One region of the Pseudonocardia sp. Cha107L01 genome, then DNA from elsewhere that is predicted to be linked to it. Evidence: predicted binding sites of a transcription regulator. Region 1 holds the regulator's gene; the other holds the start of a gene.
What was found. The regulator HspR, encoded in region 1, represses chaperone genes until heat shock. The targets are predictions, from matches to a motif close to ANNTTGAGTNNNNNNNACTCAANNT.
Positions count from the first base shown of each region.

Region 2: the regulator HspR is predicted to act here: its motif matches at 2,059-2,083, upstream of lon (endopeptidase La).

Region 1 covers NZ_CP199579.1:880,862-885,275, forward strand. The annotation lists gene ACTXG6_RS04185 (FAD-binding oxidoreductase) at 558-1,661, shown strand; gene ACTXG6_RS04190 (heat shock protein transcriptional repressor HspR) at 1,754-2,218, opposite strand; gene dnaJ (molecular chaperone DnaJ) at 2,415-3,614, opposite strand; gene grpE (nucleotide exchange factor GrpE) at 3,633-4,352, opposite strand; gene dnaK (molecular chaperone DnaK) at 4,349-4,414, opposite strand, start outside.
Region 2 covers NZ_CP199579.1:328,549-332,962, forward strand. The annotation lists gene lon (endopeptidase La) at 1-2,010, opposite strand, end outside; gene ACTXG6_RS01600 (DUF2516 family protein) at 2,185-2,481, opposite strand; gene ACTXG6_RS01605 (hypothetical protein) at 2,616-3,377, opposite strand; gene ACTXG6_RS01610 (helix-turn-helix domain-containing protein) at 3,458-3,931, opposite strand; gene crcB (fluoride efflux transporter CrcB) at 4,109-4,414, shown strand, end outside.

The sequences.
Region 1 (4,414 bases):
CTGTTTCCTCCTGCTTTGTCCTGCGTTGTCCTAGTTCGCGCGGGGCCACCAGCTCTCTCTGCCAGTGTGCCCGTCGCTATGCATAACGGCAGGAAACTTGAGTCTGTTCCGCTCAAGTCCATGTTGTGTCAAATTCCCCGACTCAGTGTGCTGAGCGCCCCGACTCGCGGACAGGGGGTGCGTCGGCCGCGGGGGTAACACCGGCCAACCCGTTGGCGATCACAGAGCGAAACGTTGTGTCGAGTGGCACGCTCGATACGGTGCCACGGAAGGACCAGGTCGTGACGCTCAGGGCCGGAAAGTGCCACCCTCTGCGCTCGACGGTCCGGCCAGCCACTACTATCGGCCATCCCCAACCGCCCGAAAGAGTGAAGGGCACTGTGATCGTTTAGTGAGACGTTCTTGCGTCGCGGTGCCGGACGGTCAACCCCGATAGACCGGCGCGACCCCGAACCGTTGCCGCTTCCCGAGGAGAGAGCCAGCCGCCTGCGATGACCGCCCAACCTCTGCTGACAGATCTCCCCCAGGTCCAGCCGACCCAGGAACGCGCCTCCGAGATGGTCACGATCATCCGGAACAGCTGGACCGAGGTCGAGGCGCAGGCCGATGACCTGGCCAAGCATTTCTACGCGGTGCTGTTCCAACACGCGCCGACTACCCGGGAGCTGTTCCCGGCCAACATGCAGATCCAGCGCAGCCGACTGCTGCGGGCCCTGGTGCACGTGGTGCAGATGGTCGACCGCCCCAACGACCTGATCCCGTTCCTCGGCCAGCTCGGCCGCGACCACCGCAAGTTCGGCGTCATCGCCCAGCACTACGACGCGGTGGGCTACGCGCTGCTCAGTGCCCTCGAGCACTACCTGGGCAACGCCTGGATCCCGCCGGTGGCCAAGGCCTGGACCGACGCCTACGGACTGATCGCGGAAGCCATGCGCACCTCCGCCGAAGCCGAGCGCGGACCGGCCTCCTGGCTCGGCCGGGTGGTCGGGCACCGCCGCCTGAGCTGGGACGTCGCCATGGTCCAGATCCAGACCGGGCAACCCATCCCGTACCAGGCCGGCCAGTACCTGAGCGTGGAAACGCCCCGGCGACCCCGGCTGTGGCGCTACCTCTCACCGGCCAACGCGCCCCGGCAGGACGGCGTGATCGAGTTTCACGTGCGCGCGGTCGAGGGCGGTTGGGTCAGTCGGGCGATCGTGGCGCACACCCAGCGCGGCGACACCTGGCGGATCGGTCCCCCGATGGGCCGGATGGCGGCGAACCGGCAGTCCGGCCGCAGCCAGCTGATGGTCGCCGGCGGTACCGGGATGGCACCGATCAAGGCGATCCTGGACGAGATGTCGCAACACCCAGACAACCCGCGCACCGAGGTGTTCGTGGGCGGCAAGAACTGGGACGAGCTGTACGACTTCGGCAGCCTGCGCCAGCTGTCCTACACCAACCCGTGGCTGAGTGTGGTCCCCGTGGTGGAGCAGGACGACGACGGAGCGGGCGCCGAGTCCGGCACGCTGGCCGACGTGGTCACCCGCTACGGCGCCTGGAAGGACCACGACGTGCTGGTCTGTGGCTCACCGGCGATGGTGCGGGCCACTGTGTCCCGGATGCTCGTCGCCGGCACCCCCCTCGACCAGATCCGCTACGACCCCTTCACGATGGACTGACGGCGCGCACAAGCCCAGTACGGGCCGCACAGAGGTTGCAGGGTCTGTGCGGCCGGTACTGGGTCTGTGCCGGCCACCTTGGTGCTCTGGCGTCAGCGTTGCGGGGGTTGCTTGGGGGTAGGGCGCCAGACCGCGATCGTGGTGTGTTGTTTCACCGGGACCAGGTCACGGCGGTAGGAGGCGTGCACGCTCGCGGCGGCCTGCTCGGCGGCGACCCGCGCGGCGGCCAACTCGTCCAGTAGCGCACCGATCTGGGTGCGCAGCTCGTCGACGGTGCGCTCCAGCTCGATGATCCGCTTCACGCCGGCGAGGTTGACCCCCTCGTCCTGCGACAGCCGCTGCACCTCACGCAGCAGGGCGATGTCCCTGGCGGAGTAACGGCGGCCACCGCCGGCCGACCGGCCAGGGCTGACCAGCCCCAACCGGTCGTAGCCGCGCAGCGTCTGGGCGTGCAGCCCGGCGAGCTCGGCGGCCACCGAGATGACGAAGATGGGTGAGTCAAGGTCGGTGCCCGGTGGCAGCCCCGACGCCTGGCCGGGGCGGTCCTGCGTGGTCATCTCATCACCTCGTTCCCTCCTAGGAGCGCCCTGAACAACGCATGCTCTGCTGCGCGGCGCCCAGTCGGCGCCTCGCGGCGTTGTCGTCGCGGCCGATACAACAACGGTATCGGCCACTCCTCCGCCTTGCGACGCATCCGACTGGATCACCGCTCGCGACGAGCGGCATCATTCAGGACCCTCCTAGCGCGTGCGGCTAACCGAGCAGGCCAGCTCTCGGATCGAACGACTTGGTGGACTCAGCGTAGGTCCGCAGCGCGGCCGTCGCCTCCTCGTCCAGCTGCCTCGGCACCGCGACCTCGACCGTGACCAGCAGGTCACCGCTGGTGCCGTTGGCCCGCCGGACCCCCCGGTCGCGCACCCGGAAGGTTCGCCCGCTCGCCGTGCCGGGTGGCACCTTGAGCGAGACCTTGCCGTCCAGGGTGGGCACCGTCAGGGTGGTACCGAGCGCGAGCTCCGGGTACGTGACCGGCACCCGCAGGGTGAGGTCGTCCGGGTTGCGCTCGGAGCGGCCGAACAGCTGGTCCGGGTTCACGTGCACCAGGACGAACAGGTCGCCGGCGGGTGCACCGCCGCGACCGGGCTCACCCTGGCCCTTGATCCGGATCCGCTTGCCGTCGGTCACCCCGGCGGGGATCCGCACGTTCAGCGTGCGGGTGCGCGGGGTGACCCCTTCGCCGCCGCACTCCGGGCACGGTTCGTCGATGATCCGACCGGTTCCCCGGCAGTCCCGGCACGGCTCGGAGAACGCAAACGCACCCTGGTTGCGGGTGACCAGGCCGACGCCGTCGCAGGTCGGGCACGCTCGCGGCGTGCTGCCGACCCGGGCGCCGGTGCCGCCGCAGGTATTGCAGCGGCCCTGCGTGGTCAGCCGCAGCGCCACCGTGGCCCCGCGCACCGCGTCGGCGAAGTCCAGCTGGATCTCGCTCTCCACGTCGGAGCCCCGCCGGGCCGTGCCGGACGGTCGGGTGCCGCCCCGCCCGGTACCACCGAACAGGCCACCGAACAGGTCACCGAGGCCGCCGGCACCGCCGCCGGCCCTGGCACCCCCGGTCCGGTTGAGAATGTCGTCCAGGTTGAAGTCGGCTCCCGCGCCGGTGCCGAAGCCCCCGGTGCCGGCGCCGTAGCCGCCGAAGCCGCCACCCGCGCCGCCACCGGAGCGGAACAGTCGCCTGGTCTCGTCGTACTGCTTGCGCTTCTCGGTGTCGGAGAGCACCGAGTAGGCCTCACCGACCGTCTTGAACCTGGCCTCCGCCTTGGCGTCACCAGGGTTCTTGTCCGGGTGCAAGGTGCGTGCGAGCTTGCGGTACGCCTTCTTGATGTCGTCGGCGGATGCGTCGGAGGAGACGCCCAGCTCGGCGTAGAAGTCCTTCTCGATCCAGTCCCGCTCGGTCACCGGGCGCCCCCTCTCGATCTAGTTCTGGCTGTTGCCTTCGTGTTCGGCTCCGTCGTCCGTGGGCCGCTCCGGCACCGGGCCGGCATCCGGGTCGCGGTCGGTCACGGCCACCATCGCCGGGCGCAGCAGCCGCTCGCCCAGCCGGTAGCCCGGCCGCAGCACGGCAGTCACCGTCGGTCCGGTGACGTCGTGCGACATGGTGTGCTGCACCGCCTCGTGCACGGCCGGGTCGAACTCGTCGCCCTCCGTGCCGAACGGGGTCAGCCCGATCTTGTTCAGTGCGCTGACCAGCTTGTCGGCCACCGACTTGAACGCGCCGGTGAGGTCGCCGTGCGCCTCGGCGCGGACCACGTCGTCGAGCACGGTGAGCAGCTCCCCGGCCACCTGGGCCCGGGCCGCCACCGTGATCGCCTCCCGGTCCCGGTCGGTCCGGCGCCGGTAGTTCGCGTACTCGGCGCTGACCCGCTGCAGATCGGCCGTGCGCTCGTCCAGCTGGGCGGACAGTTCCGCCAGCTTCTCCTCGGCCGGGTCCGGCGCCGGGGCGACCTGGGCCGCCCCCTGCGCCGGATCGCCGGGGCCGGCGCCGGCGGGTGACTGTGCACCCTCCGGCGACCGGACCTCACCGGTCAGCGGGTCGATCCGCCGCCGGTCACGCACCACGACCCGCTCGGGCTCGGCGGGACCGCGATCGGGCCGGGTGTCCCGGCCGTACTCGGTACCACTTTGCTCGTCGCTCACTTCTTGTCGTCCTCATCCACGATCTCGGCGTCGACCACGTCATCCGAACCGGCGTCCGCGCC
Region 2 (4,414 bases), 550 kb from region 1:
CACGTGCACGTGCAGCTTCTTCGAAGCCAGGTCACCGGCCAGCCCCTTCGACCGCAGGTAGCTCAGCGCGATCGACACGGACTCCTTCATCACGTCGCCCAGCTGACCGGTCAGGACAAGCCCCGGCTCGCCGTCCATGGCGGTGGCCTCGATGAACAGCACGTCACCACCGGCACCGGTGACCGCGAGCCCGGTGGCCACACCCGGCACCGAGGTGCGCTCGGCGGACTCCGGGGTGAACCGCGGCCGGCCCAGGTACTTGACCAGGGCGTCGGCGTCGATGTGCACCGGCCGCTCGATCGCCTCTCCCGAAGAGCCAGCGGTACGAGCATCGGCAGCGTCGAGCGTCACGGCCACCTTGCGCAGGGTCTTGGCCAGGCCCCGCTCCAGCTGCCGCACACCGGCCTCGCGGGTGTACTCGGCGGCGATCATGCCGAGGGCCACCTCACTGAACTCGACGTCGGACGGCTCCAGCCCGGCCTTCTCGATCTGCCGGGGCAGCAGGTGGTCGCGCGCGATGGCGACCTTCTCCGCCTCGGTGTAGCCGTCCAGCGTCACGATCTCCATCCGGTCCAGCAGCGGGCCGGGGATGGTGTCGTAGACGTTGGCGGTGGCGAGGAACAGGACGTTGGACAGGTCCAGGTCCACCTCGAGGTAGTGGTCGCGGAACGTGTGGTTCTGCGCCGGGTCGAGCACCTCGAGCAGGGCGGCGGTCGGGTCTCCCCGGTAGTCGCTGCCGACCTTGTCGATCTCGTCCAACAGCACGACCGGGTTCATCGAACCGGCCTCCCGGATGGCCCGGACGATCCGGCCGGGCAGGGCGCCGACATAGGTGCGCCGGTGGCCCCTGATCTCGGCCTCGTCCCGGACACCACCGAGGGCGACCCGGACGAACTTGCGGCCCATCGCCCGCGCGACCGACTCACCCAGTGACGTCTTGCCCACACCGGGAGGCCCGACCAGGGACAACACCGCGCCCGAACCACGGCCCCCGACGGTGCCCAGTCCACGACGGTTGCGCCGCGCCCGGACGGCCAGGAACTCGATCAGCCGCTCCTTGACGTCGTCCAGCCCGGCGTGGTCGGCGTCCAGGATCGCCCGAGCGGCGGCCAGGTCGTCGTTGTCCGTGGTGCTCTCGCTCCACGGGATGTCCAGCACGGTGTCCAACCAGGTCCGGATCCAGCCCGACTCGGGGCTCTGGTCCGACGCCCGCTCCAGCTTGCCCACCTCGGTGAGCGCGGCCTTGCGGACGTGGTCCGGCAGGTCGGCGGACTCGACCCGGGTGCGGTAGTCGTCGGCACCTTCGGGCTCGTCCTCGCCCAGCTCCTTGCGGATGGCGGCCAGCTGCTGGCGCAGCAGGAACTCGCGCTGGGTCTTCTCCATGCCCTCGCGGACGTCGTCCGCGATCTTCTCGGTGACCTCCTGCTCGGCGAGGTGCTCGCGCGTCCAGCCGATCAGCAGCTCGAGCCGCATGGTCACATCGATCTCGTTGAGCAGCGCCAACTTGCGCTCGGTGTCCAGCCAGCTGGACCAGCCGGCGGTGTCGGCGAGCTGACCGGGGTCGGTGATCTGCTGCACCGAGTCGATGACCTGCCAGGCGTTGCGCCGCTGCAGCAGCGACACCACGAGCGCCTTGTACTCCTTGGCCAGTTCTTCGGTGCGGCCGTTCACCGTGTTGTCGGGGATGGGGGTGGCCTCGACCCACAGCGCGGCACCCGGCCCGGTCACTCCGGAGCCGATGCGGGCGCGCTGCTCACCGCGGACCACAGCGGCGGGCTCGCCGGTCGGCATCCGGCCGACCTGCTCGAGCACCGCGATCGTGCCGACGGATGCGTAGTGGCCATCTGGGCGGGGAACCAGGAGGATCCGGCGCTCACCTTCGGAACCGTTCTGCGCGGCGTCCACCGCGGCCCGTGGCTCGGGCTGGTCGAGGCGGATGGGGACAACCATGCCGGGCAGCACGACCGAATCGGTCAGTGGCAGGACCGGGAGCTTCAGCGTGTCTGTCATGCCCGTTGCAACGCTTACACCGTTGCCTACATTCCGGGCCGCGCAGAGAAGTTGAGCGCACTACGCTCAGGGCGAAATTCGCGAATCGGTCGCCGGTCGCGACCAGGATCGGGCTCGGAGAAGCGGGGCACCGGCTCAGCGCCGGTGCTCAGGGCCGGTGCTCAGCGCCGGCGCTCAGCGCCGGCCGCCCTGCACCTCGATCAAACTGGGTCGCACGTCGACCAGATAAACCAGCACGGCGATCAGCCCGACCAGCCAGAACAGCGTGATCGGCCCGTCCCGGCAGATCAGCAGCAGAGCCAGCCCGCCGCCGGTGATACCGAGCCAGGCCGGCTTGGTCAGCTTGTCCGCCGCCGTGAAGGCATCCGGACGGGACCGGACAGCGTGGATGAACGCGTACGCGCCGACCGGAATGCCGGCGATCCAGCACGCCAGCATGATGTAGACGTCCAGGGAGTAGAGCAGCTGCACCAGGCCAGACTACGTGCGCCGCACACTGTGGCGCACTCCCGTCCGGTAAACCGACCGGCGCCGACCCCGGACGCGGTCGAACCCCGGGGCGGGAGGCTCCGGGGTTCGACTGGTCTCACTGGTCGTGCACTGGGTCACTTGGTGGTGCGGGAACCGTTCGCGCGCCGGGTGGTGGTCGCGGCGGGCTTGCGCGGCGCGGTCCGGTTGGCGGCCTTGCGGGTGACGCTGCGGGTGGTGTGCGCGGCCTCGTCACCGGCCTCGGTGAGCTCCTCGGCCAGCTCGGCGCCGGCCTTGGTCACCGTCTCGGCGGCCTCACTGGAGAAGCGCTTGGTGGCGCGGGCGGCCCGCTCACCCACCGAACGGGTCTCGGTGCTGACCCGGCCGAGGACCTCTTCGCCGGCGTCGTGCACGTCGTCGACAACCTTCTCGACGTTCTTGTCGAAACGCTCGGTGGCGTCCTCGACGGCGGTGATCACCTTGGCGACGCGGGGCTGCTTGCGGATCCGCTCGATGGTGACCTCGCCGCGGTCGGCCAGCTCGGTGTAGGCCTTGCGGGCCTGCTCGCTGACCTCCTCGTAGCGCTTGCGCAGCTCCTCGGCGGTCAGCTTCTCGCGCAGCTCGGCGGGCAGATCGCCGGCCTGCTTCTGCAGCTTCTCCGCGCGGGCCTGAGCCTGCTTCTGCAGCTTCTCCGCGCGGGCCTGGGCCTGCTCGCGGCGCTCGGCGGCCTGGGTGCGGGCCTTGGCGACGGCGTCGTTGACCTTGTTGACGGCCAGGTCACCGGCACCGACCCAGGCGAGGAACGGGGTACGGACGTAGTCGAGCTGGGTGGTCACGACCTTGTTGGCCCGGGTACGAACCTTGCGGACGTCGGCCGAGGTCGGCAGCGAAACAGCCATGATGGTCACCTTTCCTGTTGCATGGATTCCGCGACTGGCCCGGTGGGTGTCGCGCTCAAGTGTGTTTCCGGACGGACGGGCTAGCTCTTGTGCTGGTCGACCGCGGTGGGGTCGACTACCGGGTCAACAGCACTGTCGACTTGAACGGCCTGCGCCCAGTCGGCCGGCTTCGCCGCATCGTTCTCGCGCCGGAACGACTGGTAGATGTCGAGCAGCACCTGCTTCTGCCGCTCGGTCAGCTCGTCGTCGGCGAATACCGCATCGGTGACCGCACTGGCCGGCCGCTGCTCGAGAATCCCGGCGCGGACGTAGAGGGCCTCCGCCGAGATCCGCAGCCCCTTGGCGATCTGCTGCAGAATCTCCGCCGACGGCTTGCGCAGGCCCCGCTCCACCTGGCTGAGGTACGGGTTGCTGACCCCCGCCACCCTGGCGAGCTGGCGCAGTGAAACGTGCGCGCCCTCCCGCTGCTGCCTGATGTAGGCGCCGATGTCCTCGACGGCCTGCCCCACGGCGTGGCCGACCTGCTCGACCGGGTTCTGCTCGGCCTTGCTCATCTCGACCACCTCCCTGGTTTCTGTCCTTACGAATACCGACAGTACGCCACTGTGCTAGCTAGAGCAAGCGCCATGCTTGCGCAGGTGACGTGGCCTGCACCACGTCTGCGCCACCTCGAAAGTGGACCGTCGAGGCGGCCGGGGGATGATCTGTCGCCGAGGGCAGGGAGGTACGCGGTGACAGTGCCGGCACGACCACTCGCCGGGCAGGGTCCGGCGTTCGGCGCGGTGGCCGCCGGCGGCGCGCTGGGCGCACTGGCCCGGTACGGCCTGGCGCTCGCCATCCCCCCGGTACCCGGTCACTTCCCGCTGGCCACGTTCCTGACCAACGTGGTCGGCGGGCTGCTGATCGGCGTGCTGATCGTGGTGCTCACCGAGCTGACAACACCGCACCCGCTCGCCCGGCCGTTCCTGGTCACCGGCATCCTCGGCGGGTTCACCACATTCTCCACCTACGCGGTGGACGTCGAGCACCTGCTCGCG